2 regions of the Geobacillus thermopakistaniensis genome follow, and region 2 is predicted to be linked to the other one. Evidence: riboswitches for the same ligand, from Rfam matches in the RefSeq annotation. Region 2 holds a riboswitch; the other holds the start of a gene.
What was found. Region 2 has a riboswitch for S-adenosylmethionine ahead of T260_RS126455 (hypothetical protein). Riboswitches for the same ligand answer to the same signal wherever they lie in the genome.
Positions count from the first base shown of each region.

Region 1: another riboswitch for S-adenosylmethionine. It lies ahead of T260_RS130295 (bifunctional homocysteine S-methyltransferase/methylenetetrahydrofolate reductase); the one in region 2 lies ahead of T260_RS126455 (hypothetical protein).

Region 1 is NZ_AYSF01000045.1:34,223-41,759, forward strand. Features, by position in the region: gene T260_RS130305 (ABC transporter ATP-binding protein) at 1-855, opposite strand, end outside; gene T260_RS130300 (DUF7577 domain-containing protein) at 1,179-1,562, shown strand; SAM riboswitch class I at 1,676-1,778, shown strand; gene T260_RS130295 (bifunctional homocysteine S-methyltransferase/methylenetetrahydrofolate reductase) at 1,850-3,697, shown strand; gene metH (methionine synthase) at 3,690-7,100, shown strand; gene T260_RS1000000139945 (hypothetical protein) at 7,176-7,331, opposite strand; gene T260_RS1000000139950 (hypothetical protein) at 7,328-7,504, opposite strand.
Region 2 is NZ_AYSF01000063.1:6,607-14,143, forward strand. Features, by position in the region: gene hutU (urocanate hydratase) at 1-190, opposite strand, end outside; gene T260_RS126480 (helix-turn-helix domain-containing protein) at 359-1,840, opposite strand; gene hutG (formimidoylglutamase) at 1,845-2,813, opposite strand; gene T260_RS126470 (PaaI family thioesterase) at 2,955-3,371, shown strand; gene T260_RS126465 (PaaI family thioesterase) at 3,727-4,209, opposite strand; gene T260_RS126460 (VOC family protein) at 4,390-4,773, opposite strand; gene T260_RS126455 (hypothetical protein) at 4,790-5,146, opposite strand; SAM riboswitch class I at 5,197-5,301, opposite strand; partial or broken gene T260_RS126450 (ABC transporter substrate-binding protein) at 5,352-6,161, opposite strand; gene T260_RS126445 (ABC transporter permease) at 6,122-7,033, opposite strand; partial or broken gene T260_RS126440 (ABC transporter permease) at 7,050-7,469, opposite strand.

The DNA of each region.
Region 1 (7,537 bases), on a different contig from region 2:
CGCCGCGAGCTCCAAATCTTCCGGGCGGATGACGACATCGACCGGTTCGTTTGGCGCGAAGCCGCGGTCAACACACGCAAACTGTTTGCCGGCAAATTCGACGAGGAAATCGTCGATCATGCGCCCTGACAAAATGTTCGATTCGCCAATGAAATCGGCGACGAATCGATTGACAGGCTCGTCGTAAATGTCTTTCGGCGTCCCAAACTGCTGAATTTTCCCTTTATTCAGAACAAAAATGTAATCGGACATCGCCAGCGCTTCTTCTTGATCATGCGTGACAAAAATAAACGTAATGCCCAATCGGCGCTGCAATTCACGAAGTTCATACTGCATTTCCGTGCGCAGTTTCAAATCCAAGGCTGACAGCGGTTCATCCAAGAGCAGCACCTCAGGTTCATTGACAATCGCCCGGGCAATGGCGACGCGCTGACGCTGGCCGCCTGACATTTCTTGAATGCGGCGGCGCTCATAGCCGTCTAAGTTGACAAACCGAAGCGCTTCCCTCACTTTCTCGCGAATGTCGGTTTCTTTCATCTTTTTCACGCGCAAACCAAACGCAACGTTTTCAAACACATCGAGATGAGGGAACAATGCATAGTCTTGAAAAACAGTGTTGACTTGCCGTTTGTTCGGCGGGACGTTTTGAATCGGCTTTCCGTGGAAATAAATCGTTCCTTCCGTCGGCTCGATAAACCCGGCAATCAGCCGCAAAATCGTTGTCTTCCCACAACCCGATGGTCCAAGCAGCGTATAAAACTTCCCGCGCTCCATCGCAAAACTGACATCATCCAGTACGGCTGCGCCGTCGTATTCCTTCGTCACTCGCTCGAAGCGGATGATTTCTCCGTTCACTTTCAGCCCCCCGTCTTCTTCATCTCCATCATTCCTAATTAGAACATAGAGACAATGAAAGTGCAATGACAAAACGATCGTTGAACGGTCTTCCCACCCATGCCAATGCTTAAGAAGCGAAAAATGGTCGATGATGCAATTGATAAGGCAACATACCGCCCGTTTTCCTCTCTTACAAGACATAATCAAGGTATTGAAAAATAAATCCAATTAAAAATCTAATATTTTTGCCTCTATCGGCTCAAACGTTTCTATGTGAACATGGAAAAAACCAATTTTTTCTATTATAATATATCTATGAATTCTGTTAGGGAGGAATGAAATTGAAAAGCATCAAACCCGGCCGCGGTCCGTCGATGCAAGGACTCTTCGGCAGCATCGCCGCTGTGTTGTTCGGCATCTTTTGGATGGTGATGGCATTCTCCATCACCGCGGACTCGCCGTTTCCCGCCGCCCGCTTTTTTCCGTTTTTCGGCCTTGTCGTCATCGCCATCGGCGTATTTCAAGCGTTTTACCATTACAAAAATGCGACGGGAAAACAACGCATGTCCTTATTGGACATTGTCGACAGCGAGGAAGAGCCCGACCCGCTGAACGTCCGATTTGGAAGCCATAAACAGCCAAACAAGCATTGCCCTCATTGCGGCGGGCATGTGCAGCACAATTTCCAATTTTGCCCCCAATGTGGAAAAGAGCTTCTCCGTTGATCCGAGAAATTCTTTTTTGAAATTTCCTCGCTTCACCGTATTGAATAATTTCGAAAAATACATTAAATTATATAGTAATCATCAAAACGCTGCCGCACAATTGCATACGGACATTCTTATCAAGAGAGGGGGAGGGACTGGCCCGGTGAACCCTCAGCAACCTGGCCCGCGGCCAAGGTGCTAAATCCAGACAGGCGGAAGCCTGGAAGATAAGAAGAAGCGAATGAAAAGTCTTCTTCTTATAGAAGGCTTTTTTCTTTTACTACGGAGAAACGGGGGAATCGAACGTGGGATTGCTGGATAAGTTGAAAGAGCGCATTCTCATCGCCGACGGGGCGATGGGAACGCTTTTATATTCGCACGGCATTGACCGTTGTTTTGAAGAATTGAATCTATCCAATCCAGATGAAATCGTCCATATTCATGAAGCGTATATCGCCGCGGGCGCCGACGTCATTCAGACGAATACATACGGCGCCAACTATGTGAAACTCGCCCGCTACGGCCTTGAAGATGAGGTGCCGGCCATCAACCGCGCGGCGGTGCGGCTCGCCAGGCAAGCGGCGAACGGGCGGGCGTACGTGCTCGGGACGATCGGGGGGCTGCGCACGTTAAACAAAAGCGTCGTCACGCTCGAAGAAGTGAAACGGACGTTTCGCGAGCAGCTGTTTGTCCTGCTGGCTGAAGGAGTCGACGGCGTGCTGCTCGAGACGTATTACGATTTGGAAGAGTTGGAGACGGTGCTTGCCATCGCCCGCAAAGAGACCGACTTGCCGATTATCGCTCACGTCTCGCTCCATGAAGTCGGCGTCTTGCAAGATGGCACGCCGCTCGCGGACGCCCTTGCCCGCCTAGAGGCGCTCGGGGCCGATGTCGTCGGACTGAACTGTCGTCTCGGTCCATATCATATGCTTCGGTCGCTCGAGGAAGTGCCGCTGCCGAAGCAGGCATTTTTGTCGGCGTATCCGAACGCGAGCCTCCCGGATTACCGCGATGGCCGGCTTGTCTATGAGACGAACGCTGAATATTTCGAGGAAACAGCCAAAGCGTTCCGCGACCAAGGGGTGCGCTTGATCGGCGGGTGCTGCGGCACGACGCCGAAGCATATCGCAGCGATGGCAAAAGCGCTCTCCGACCGAACGCCGGTGACGGAAAAAACGGTGAAACGGCGCGCGGTGTCTGTATCAGTGCAAGCGGATCGGCCCGCCCCATCTCCCCTTCCCGAGCTTGCCCGCACGCGCCGCTCGGTCATTGTGGAGCTGGATCCGCCGAAAAAATTGGGGATTGACAAGTTTCTTGCTGGGGCGAAAGCGCTCCATGACGCCGGCATCGATGCGCTGACGTTGGCCGACAACTCGCTCGCCACGCCGCGCATCAGCAACGCCGCTGTCGCCACGATCATCAAGGAGCAGCTCGGCATCCGCCCGCTTGTGCATATTACATGCCGCGATCGCAATTTGATCGGCTTGCAGTCGCATTTGATGGGCTTGCATACGCTCGGCATCACCGACGTGCTCGCCATTACCGGCGACCCGTCGAAAATCGGCGACTTCCCAGGAGCAACGTCGGTGTATGATTTATCATCGTTCGATTTGATCCGCTTGATCCGCCAGTTTAACGAAGGGCTGTCGTACTCGGGCAAACCGCTTGGGCAAAAAACGAACTTCTCGATCGGCGCTGCGTTCAACCCGAACGTCCGCCATTTGGATAAAGCAGTTGAGCGAATGGAGAAAAAAATTCAATGCGGCGCCCACTATTTCTTGACCCAGCCGATTTACTCGGAAGAGAAAATCGTTGAAGTGCACGAAGCGACCAAGCATCTTGACACGCCGATTTACATCGGCATTATGCCACTTGTGAGCGCGCGCAACGCCGACTTTTTGCATCATGAAGTGCCGGGCATTACGCTCTCTGACGAGATTCGCGCCCGCATGGCGGCGTGCGGCGGCGACCCGGTGCAAGCAGCCAAGGAAGGCATCGCTATCGCCAAATCGCTCATTGACGCTGCGTTTGATTTGTTTAACGGCATTTATTTGATCACGCCGTTCTTGCGCTACGACATGACGGTCGAGCTTGTCCGCTACATTCACGAAAAAGAAGCGGCCGCCAAAGAAAGGAAGGTTGTTCATGGCTAACGTCACCTTAGAACAGCAACTGCAAAGAAAAATTCTTGTCATCGATGGCGCCATGGGCACGATGATCCAAAGCGCCAACCTATCGGCCGCCGACTTTGGCGGCGAGGCGTATGAAGGGTGCAACGAATATTTGACCCTCACCGCCCCGCATGTCATCCGCCGCATTCATGAAGCGTACCTAGAAGCCGGTGCTGATATCATTGAAACGAACACGTTCGGAGCGACACGCATCGTGCTTGACGAATATGGCCTCGGTCATTTGGCGCTTGAGCTGAACATCGAAGCGGCCAAACTCGCCAAACAAACGGCTGAGTCGTTCTCCACCCCGGACTGGCCGCGCTTTGTCGCCGGTTCGATGGGGCCGACGACGAAAACGTTGTCGGTGACCGGCGGCGCAACGTTTGAAGAACTCGTCGCCGCCTACGAAGAACAAGCGCGCGGACTGCTCTTAGGAGGCGTCGACCTTCTCCTACTCGAGACGTGCCAAGATACGCTGAATGTCAAAGCCGGTTTTCTCGGCATTTCGAAGGCGTTTGAAGCGGTCGGCCGCCGCGTGCCGCTCATGATTTCCGGCACGATCGAACCGATGGGCACGACGCTCGCCGGGCAGGCGATCGATGCGTTTTTCATCTCGGTGCGCCATATGAAGCCGATCGCCGTCGGCTTAAACTGCGCAACCGGTCCGGAGTTTATGACCGACCATTTGCGCACGCTCGCCTCGCTCGCTGACACGGCGGTCAGCTGCTACCCGAACGCCGGTCTGCCGGATGAGGAAGGCCACTATCATGAAACGCCGAATATGCTGGCAGAGAAAATCCGCCGCTTTGCCGAAAAGGGATGGATCAACATCGTCGGCGGGTGTTGCGGCACGACGCCGGATCATATCCGCGCCATTGCCGAAGCGGTGCGTGATCTCCCGCCGCGGGCGATTCCGTCTTCGTTTGATGTCCACGCCGTTTCCGGCATCGAGGCGCTCATCTATGATGAAACGATGCGTCCGCTCTTTGTCGGCGAGCGGACAAACGTGATCGGCTCGCGCAAATTCAAGCGCCTCATCGCCGAAGGGAAATACGAAGAAGCGGCGGAAATCGCCCGCGCCCAAGTGAAAAGCGGCGCCCATGTCATCGACATTTGCCTCGCCGACCCAGACCGCGACGAACTCCATGACATGGAGCAGTTCGTCCGCGAAGTCGTGAAAAAAGTGAAAGTGCCGCTTGTCATCGATTCAACCGACGAGCGCGTCATTGAACGCGCCCTCACCTATTCGCAAGGAAAAGCGATCATTAACTCGATCAACTTGGAAGACGGCGAGGAGCGCTTTGCCAATGTCGTGCCGCTGCTACACCGCTACGGCGCCGCCGTTGTGGTCGGGACGATCGATGAACAAGGGATGGCGGTCACCGCCGAACGAAAGCTCGAGATCGCCTTGCGTTCGTATGACTTGCTCGTGAACCGCTACGGCGTGCCTGAGCGCGACATCATTTTCGACCCGCTCGTCTTCCCGGTCGGCACCGGCGATGAGCAATACATCGGTGCGGCGAAAGAAACGATCGAAGGGATCCGCCTCATTAAAGAGCGGCTGCCTCATTGCTTAACGATGCTCGGCATCAGCAACGTCTCGTTCGGCTTGCCGCCGGCCGGGCGCGAAGTGCTGAACTCGGTCTTTTTGTACCATTGCACGCAAGCCGGGCTCGATTACGCCATTGTCAACACCGAGAAGCTCGAGCGGTTCGCTTCGATTCCGGAAGAAGAAGTGCGAATGGCCGAGGCGCTTCTTTTTGACACAAACGACGAAACATTAAACGCCTTTATCGAATTTTACCGAAGCAAAATCACCGCCGCCAAACCGGCGCAGACGAACTTGAGCTTGGAAGAGCGGCTCGCCCGCTACGTTATTGAAGGGTCGAAAGACGGGCTCATTCCCGATTTGGAAAAGGCGCTTGAGACCTACTCCGATCCGCTGTCCATCATCAACGGTCCGCTCATGGCCGGCATGGATGAAGTCGGGCGGCTGTTCAACAACAACCAGCTCATCGTCGCTGAAGTATTGCAAAGCGCGGAAGTGATGAAAGCAGCGGTCGCCTTTTTAGAGCCGTATATGGAAAAGAAAGAAGGAAGCACAAAAGGAAAAGTCATTCTCGCCACCGTCAAAGGCGATGTGCATGACATCGGCAAAAACTTGGTCGACATCATTCTAAGCAACAACGGCTACGAGGTGATCGACCTCGGCATTAAAGTCGCCCCGCAACAACTCATTGAAGCGGTGCGCGAACATCAGCCGGACATTATCGGGTTGTCGGGCTTGCTTGTGAAATCGGCTCAACAGATGGTCGTCACCGCCCAAGACTTGCGCCAAGCGGGCATCTCGACCCCGATTTTAGTCGGCGGCGCCGCCTTGACGCGCAAATTTACGGAAAACAAAATCGCGCCCGAGTACGACGGCGTTGTCTTGTACGCGAAAGACGCCATGGACGGGCTTGCCCTTGCCAACCAAATCCAGCAGGGCGAGATTGACTACAAGAAAAAAGAAACGGCCGAAAGCGAGCCAACGCGGCAAACGACGGTGGTCACAGCGGTTAAATCGACCGTCTCGACCGACGTTCCCGTCTACATCCCGGCCGATCTCGAGCGCCACGTGCTAAAAAATGTGCCGCTTGACCACGTGTTGCCGTACGTCAACTGGCAAATGGTGCTCGGCCACCACCTCGGCTTGAAAGGAAAAGTGAAACGGCTGCTTGAAGAGAAAGACGAAAAAGCGTTGGCGTTAAAAGCGGTCGTCGACGAACTCGTCGCCAAAGCGAAAGAGCATGGCTGGATTCAGCCCGCCGGCGTCTACCGCTTCTTCCCGGCGCAAAGCGACGGCAACCGGGTTTACATTTACGATCCGACTGACGGCAAAACAGTGCTCGAGATGTTCGACTTTCCGCGCCAACCGCGGGCGCCGTATCTTTGCCTCGCCGATTATTTGAAATCGAAAGAAAGCGGTGAAATGGATTACGTCGGCTTGTTCGCCGTCACCGCCGGGCATGGCGTCCGCGAACTCGCCCAGCGCTGGAAGGAAGAAGGCGAATTTTTGAAAAGCCATGCCATCCAAGCGTTGGCGCTCGAGATCGCCGAAGGATTCGCCGAGCGCATCCATCAAATTATGCGCGACCGTTGGGGCTTCCCGGACGACCCGGATTTCACAATGGAAGAGCGCTTTGCCGCCAAATACCAAGGCCAGCGCTACTCGTTCGGCTACCCGGCCTGTCCGAACTTGGAAGACCAAGAGAAACTGTTCCGCCTGCTTCATCCGGAAGATGTCGGCATCCGCCTCACCGACGGCTATATGATGGAGCCCGAAGCATCGGTTTCGGCGATCGTCTTCGCCCATCCGGAAGCGCGTTATTTCAATGTGTTATAAGCAGGAAACGAGCTGGCCGAATCGGCCGGCTCGTTTGTCGTTTTTCTTTGAATGCTCCACCCGAACGATATACAGTCACTTTTTTGTTTTTATTTGTTCACGATTCTCCAACTTTTTCAGCCATTCTTCTTTCGCTTGTCTACGAATACTCTTCCAATCCATCGGAGAACGGTCTCCTTTGGGAGGCATACTCCCAAATAACGAAATCAACTGATCTTCCTTTTTGATCATTCATCATCCCCTCCTTCATACTTAGGGAAAACATCATGTTTCAGTTCACTGACAAGGTGCTGAGGCCCGTCATTCCCACGAAATTTGCGATCTTGAGCTAAATGGACGGCAAGGAAACTGAGTTCTCCTCTTGACTCACCATATTTTTCATCATAGATGTCCACCTGACACATAATTCCCCTCCTCCGTCCCATACTAATGATGAC
Region 2 (7,537 bases):
CAATCGCCTCGTAACATTCCCAGTTGCGCGCCGCCTTGCCGATGCCGCCGTAGACGATCAACTCATCCGGCCGCTCGGCGACATCGGGATGCAAATTGTTGTTTAACATACGCAACGCCGCTTCTTGAATCCATCCTTTCGCCCGCCGCTCTGTTCCCGCAAACGGGCGTACGGTCCGTTTTTCTGCCATCGTCATCCTCTCCTTTTTCCTCTTTGCTTTTTATTGTAAGGAAGCCAAGAGGATGGAGATAGATTCTCGTCTTTTCAAGATGATCCATTTTTTTTGAAATTTCTTTTTTCTTTTCGCTTCATCTATCCATTTCTTTTGATATATGTTCATTTCTTTTGAAAAAACCGCCTACCGCGGTGATGACGGTTTCAGCCGTTGTTCATCGCGGTAGGCGGTCGGCGTCTGGTTCAGTTCGGCTTTAAAGACGCGCATCAAATAATGGGCGGTGCGAAACCCGGTTTGTTCGGCGATTTCTTTAATCGACAAATCCGTCTGCCGAAGCAGCCGTTTCGCTTCCTCAAGCCGCCGGTTGGTCAGCCACTGGCGAAACGTCACGCCGCGCTTTTTCGACAACAAATGGCTGAAATACGCGGGGCTGCGCCCGGCGGCGGCCGCGACCCGCTCAAGCGTGAGCGACGGATCGCGAAAATGCGCCTCCATATAGCGGAGGCCGCGCTCCACGGCGTCGACGCGCGCGTCTTCCTCGGCCTGCTTGGCCTCATGGAACAATCGATATAAAAATAAAATCAATTCTTGAACGATGCGATACAAGACGGGATTGTACAAAATGTCTTGAAAAATGCGCATATACTCCCGCTCGGTTCCGCCGCGGTCAAGGCCGTATGTTTTCATAAACCGGCGGATTTGCGCCAAGATGCTCGTCAGCCGCGTCCGCACCATCTCCGGGCTCGGAAACGGCGGCTTCCAATGGGAGAATTCGCGCCGCAGCCATCGCTTCACCCCTTCATGGTCGAACCGCTCGAGCATCTCGATCCATTGCCGCTGCTCCTCCGGCGTCAAAAACGGATCGAGCTCACGCCACTGTTCGTATTCCGAAGCGGGAGCGATCACTTGGCGATAGCCAATGAAAAACGTCGTCTCCAGCAACCGGCGGGCCGCTTGGTATTGCCCGCGCACCGTTTTCCGACCATCAGGCGGCATCACGACAACCGCGAGCGGCTCATGATGCTCCTCTTCCCAATCGCGCAACAGCTTCCACGCCTCTTCTTTCCCGTCGCCCGGCAAATCGGGAAGCAGGCAAACCGCCATATGGGTGAGCGGCAATACGCGCGCCCGTCCGCGAAACGGATAGCTCGTTAAAAAGCGGATCACTTCCCGAGACAAGGCAGGCTGTTCCGCCTGCACAAGCCATACATGGGTGGAAGCTGCGGCGGGGTCATCGTAAAATAATGCGCGGTAGTCGTCATGGCCGTCAAAACCCGCTGTCAGGCTCGAGCGGCTGTTGGAGGAAAGCGAAACCGCCGTCCTCAACGCTTGTTTCAGCTTGGCGGGCTCAAGCGGCTTCACAAGCAAATCGACGCATTGCCAGTCGATGGCTTGTTTCGCCCGCGCAAACGTCGCCTCGGCCGTTGCGGCAATCACGCGTTGGCAAAACAAGCGGACGTGGGATGTCGCCTTCGACCATCGTTCATACGGAATCATATCCAGTTCGACGTACAATAGCTCCGGCGCCTCCCGCTCAAGAAACGCCATCATCTCCTCGACCGTAGCCGCCGTATACACCCGCTCAATCGGCAAGGAATACGCGGACACGAGCCAGCGGATCGCTTCTCGTTCCTTGTCGTCCCGTTCGGCAATGACCAATTTCACGTTCTCACCGCCTTGGCTGCAAGCGTCGAAAATGAAGGAGCGCTTCCATGCAAAAGGCGGCGGCCAACGCCACCGTTTTTCCGCCTTCATCCCAGAGTGGATTGACTTCGCAAAGATCGACGCTGATCGTTTTCGGATGAGAAACGATTCGGCGGACGAGAGCGCGCACTAGCGACGGAGCGAGTCCAAACGGCGACGGCGCGCTCACCCCCGGCGCGGCAGCCGCGCTGATGGCGTCCATGCAAATGGTCAACATCACGGCATCGTGATGAGCGGCAAATTCCTCGATTTGTTCATAGGCGGCCTCGATCGGCCCTGCGGTCAGCTCGTCTTCAAGCATGTACCGGCAGCCGTACGTCTCGGCCGCCGCAAACAGCGCCGCCGTGTTGCCAAGCCGCTGAATGCCGAGGCAGAAGTAACGGACCCGTTCGTCTTGATCCAATATTTGCCGAAACATCGTCCCGGACGTCGGCCCGTCATCGTACGGGCGCAAGTCGAAATGGGCGTCAATGTTGAGGATGCCAAGGCGGGCTTCGGGCCCGAGCGCTTCGCGAACGCCCAAGTAATGGCCGTACGCCGTCTCATGGCCGCCGCCGATCACGATAGACGCCATCCCGTTTTTCAGCAGGCGGGCGACCGCCTTCCCAAGTTCAGTCTGGCTTTGTTCGAGCCGTTCATCGACGCAAACGACATCGCCTGCGTCATAGACAACGACCCCTTCCGGAAGATGCCAAGGCAGCCGGGCCAGCGCCGCTTTGACGGCGGCCGGCGCCTCTTTCGCCCCTTGGCGGCCTTGGTTGCGGCGCACTCCTTCGTCGCACGCAAACCCGATGAATGCCGCCGCTCGTTCCACCGTCTCCAATGGCTGCGACAAATCGAGCAAGCGAATGCGCTGATGAAGACGAAACGCCTGCTCATCGCTCACGCTGTCAATCCGTCCCGTCCAACGGCCGGCGTCTGGCGGTTGATACATGAGACCATCTCCTTTCCATCATCAGCTGCTTGTTTCTTTCGCCACAGCTTTGCCGTTCTCCTCCTCATGCACGCGAAAAGAGGAAATCGCCGCCGTTTGGCGAATAAAAAAACATGATTGACAACAGAAAGGGTGTTCCACATGAAGCCAATGACCAACTTGCACGCTGTCATCGCCGGTCAAAGCGCGCCGCCCCCATGCGACGAAACGCTCGGCGTCCGCCTGACGGAAGCCCGAGACGGCTATGCGAAAGGCGTATGGACGATCAGCGAATCGCTGCTCAACGGCAACGGGGTGATTATGGGCGGGTTCGTCGGGGCGGCGGCGGACATTCTCATGGCGTATGCGGTGACGACCTTGCTTCGCGATGACCAAATGCACGCCTCCATCAACTTGCAGACGACGTTTCACCGCCCAGCGGCGGCTGGAGAAGCCGAAATCGAGGCGCGGGTGGAAAAGTTCGGGAAAACCGTCGCCTATGTAACCGCCATCGTGCGGCAAAACGGCAAAGAGGTGGCGAGCGCCACGTCGTCGGTGCTGATCATGGACAAACCGTGAAGGTGATGGATCTCCAAAAGGCGTTTTTGCGCATGCTCGTTCTCCTTGGATTCGACGAGTCCAAACAGCAGCTGCTGTTGTTGTTTTGAAACGCATGGAAAGCGATGATCAGAGGAATCCGAGAAAACCGGCGAAAAACGATGATGTTCGCCAAATCGGTGGTTTTGTTGAAAAAGGAGAACCAATTTCACAAGGTTTCCCCACTTGAGAAGAGGCGTTGTCGAGTTGCCTTTTTCATGACATCATCAGTCCTCAATGGCGAAACGAGGTGAGGCGCAGCCGTTTTCGACCAGTTGCCAAGCGCCGGAGAAAGCGCTGTCAAAAACAGCCGCTCTCCGGCGCCTTTTGTTGCTTGTTACCCACGGACAAACGTTTTCGGCATTACGACGGCGACGACTTGCCCGCGGGCGCACAGTTCGCCGTTGGCGAACACTTCGGTGTCCACTTTCCATTTTTTCGGATGAATCTCCGTCACAGTGCCGACGGCGACAAGCGGCACTCCATGCGGCGTCGGCTTGACGAAATCGACGTGAAGCGACGCAGTGACAAAGCGCGGCGGCGTTTCCCCGCTCCCTGGTTCATGGCCGTTTTTCCGATGCAAGGCAAGCGCCGCTGAACCGGTGCCGTGGCAATCAATGAGCGAGGCGATCAGCCCGCCGTACACAAACCCTGGAATCGCCGTATGTTCCGGACGCGGCGTATACACCGTCACCGTTTTGTCGCCCCGCCACCCGGTGCGAAAATGGTGGCCTTGTTCATTCAGACGCCCGCAGCCGTAGCACCAGGCGAATTCATCAGGGTAGTCGTCTTGAATCGCGTGCACGATCATTTCTTCCACGTCATCCTCCCCCTCTCTTTTTCTAGTATACCATTGAATCGAGAAGACGACGACTCCTACATGGACGGTTGTTGTCTAGCGGCAGGCAAGGCCATACGAAGAAAAATGGAACGAAGCGCCAATCGCCAGACGGCAAATTCATAGGCGGCCCAAACAGCTGGCCGCCTAGCGTGACGCCATTTATCGAGCAGGCTCGTAAAACTCGATCCATTCGCCGTCGGGCCCGAGGAAGAACAAATATTTTGCTCCGTTCGGAAGTGTCGTTATTTCTTCCCACACAAGCGGCACACCGAGCGACTGAAGCCGTTCTTTCTCCTGCTCAATGCCTTCCACCGTAAACGCCACATGGTGCACTTTTCCTTCCGTCGGCAAATCCGGATTGTATCCTTCGATCAGCTCGACAATGATCGAGCCGCCAATCCCTAAAAACGCCAATTTCATCGTGCCGTTCGTATGAATCATTTCGTCGAGCAGCTCCAAGCCGACAACATTTTGATAAAACTCTTTCGATGCCTCGATGTCTTTCACTTGAATGCCGACATGTTCAAATTTTTTGACTGCCATTCGTCCCTCTTCCTTTCTATGACTCAGTTAACCATACTGCTTGTAAATACGGCGTCATCTGCATCGGGAAAATCCCTTTTTTCCCAAGCTCTGTCCATATGTAGCGGTCAAGGGCGTACGGTCCGTCCGCCTTCCATTCGTCCGCCTCACTGTTGGTCAACAACAACGAAAAGGCTGTTCCTTGCGCTTCCCCATACAAATGAACGTATCCGTCCCCACGGTCGACATGCACCGCCGCCTTAGGGTCAAACCGGATGAGCTCCGCCTGCACACAGCGCATGACACAAACGGCGAACGCTGCGGCAGGGAGATGAGCGGCCATGCAAGCGCGGAGCGAAACCGCCTCCTCCACTGTTTCTCCTTCACCTCCCATCGACAAAAACCCCCTTCGCCTCGGAATGATGCGAAAGGGGCCATGAGCCATTCTTATCATCCAAAGCGAAACCGCTTTGCGGGTGTTAGCACCTTGCCTGCGGCAGGTTGCTGTGGGGTCATCAAGCCCGTTCTCTCGCCCACTCTTGATAAGACGTATGCAATTTATCTTCTATCTTATCATACATCATCAAAGGCAACAATCGTCATTGTTCGACTTCCGGTTGCTCGGACGTGACGCCGACATCTTTCCACGTCAGTTTCGAGCCCGGATCGACCGTGAAGTTGGCGACGCGGTTGTTGACGGCATAAATGGCCGAACGATACAACGTCGGAATGACCGGAACTTCTTCGTTCATCAGCTTTTGCCATTCACTGTAAATTTTCCGACGATATTCTTTGTCAAACGCCTGTTCGGAATGGCCTTTTTCCAACAGTTCATCGTTTTTCTCATTCACCCAGCGCGAGTAGTTGAACATGACGTTGCGGCCGTACAATCCGTACGGGTCGACGTCCGTTCCCGTTCCCCAGGCGGCAGCGTAAACGTCCACTTTCGGGTCATCTTTTTCAACCATGTCATAGAACGAGTTGAACTCCGCCAGACGGCCGTCCACCAATTGGACATCCAAGCCAACGTCTTTCCAGCATTGCATGTAAAACTTCGCCAACGGCTCGGCAATATCGCCGCCGCTCATCGCCAAAAAGTTGATCGTAAACTTTTTGCCGTTCGGATCTTCGCGCAAGCCGTCGCCGTCCACATCTTTATAGCCGGCCTCATCAAGCAGCTGTTTTGCTTTTTCCGGATTATACGTGTACCCTTTGATCGAGCTGTCATGGTATCCCGGGAACGACGGCGGGATCAGCGTGGTCGCCGGGAAGCGCAAGCCGTGGTACAAGCGATCAGCCACTTCTTGGTTGTTGATGGCGTACGCCATGGCTTGGCGCAGCTTTTTGTTCTGGAATTTCGGATTGTCCATCACATTTTCTTGCTTTTTCGCATCCCAATGACCGAGTTTAACGCTTGGCCGATGAAATTTATGCACAGCATCATCACCAAAATGAGCAATGATGCAGGCAGCCATACCCACCATTTGTTTTGCAGCACATCGGGATTGGTCGCATAGCTGACCAGCGTCCCAAGGCTTGGCGTGCTCTCCGGCAGCCCGAACCCCAGGTATGTAAGACCTGACTCAATGCCGATGTTGCCGGCTAAGTTCAACGTCAAATTGACGATGATAATGGAGCTTAAGTTTGGCAAAATTTGAAACAAAATGATTTTCCAATCCGGCGTCCCGAGCGTCTTGGATGCGCTGACATAGTCCAATTCCCGCTCGGCAAGCGTCTTGGCGCGAATGAGCCGGGCTTTGCCCGTCCATAAAAACGCGCTCATAATCAAAATGAACGTCGCCACATTGTATTTCGGGACGATGGCTACAAAGACGATCACCAGCATTAAAAACGGCAAGACGAGAATAAAATCGATGATGCGCATGATGACGTTGTCGATCCAGCCGCCGAAATAGCCGGCCACAAGCCCCACCACAAGGCCGATCGCACCTGTGATTAGCGTAATCGCCAGGCCGATCGTAAAGTAATTGCGGGCTCCAATGATCAGCTGGCCGAACACATCGCGGCCGCCATAATCGGTGCCAAGCCAATGTTCCGCCGATGGCGGCGAATGAATGGCCAAAAAGTCTACCTTTACAATTTCCTCTTGGTCTAAAAAAATGGAAGCGCCGTAGACAATCAGCAAAATGACGGACAATATAATGAGCGAAACAAGAGCCAGCCGATCGCGGACGAGCTCCCGCCACATAATCGAAAGAGCGGAAGGGCTTTTCTCACTGGCTATTTCAACTGGAGCAGGACGGTTCACCTCAATTTTCATATTCCACGCCCCTCCCTTACTCAATGCGAATGCGCGGATCGACCGCACTTAAAATAATGTCAGAAAGCAAGGTCCCCACAAGCGTCGCGACCCCGGAAATCATCACAAGCGCCGTTACGACGCTGTAGTCGCGCTGCATAATCGACTGCAAAAACAGTTGTCCAAGCCCTGGATAACTGTAAATGGACTCTAAAAACACGGAACCGCCGATGAGCCCCGTAATTTCATAGCCTAAAAACGCTGCGATCGGCAAAAACGAATTGCGCAAAATGTGCCGCCAGTAAATCTGGCGTTCTAGAACGCCCTTGGCGCGCGCTGTTTTCACGAAATCTTTCACTTTCGTATCAATGATTTCGCTTCGCAAATATTGAATGGTGACGACCGTGTTGATGAGCGCGCCCGATAAAGCCGGAAGCATGAGATGATTCAACTTGCTTCAACATTTTTTGTAATTTGATCCTTATCATATATGATTATTTAGAACATAAATTTGTTTGACTATAT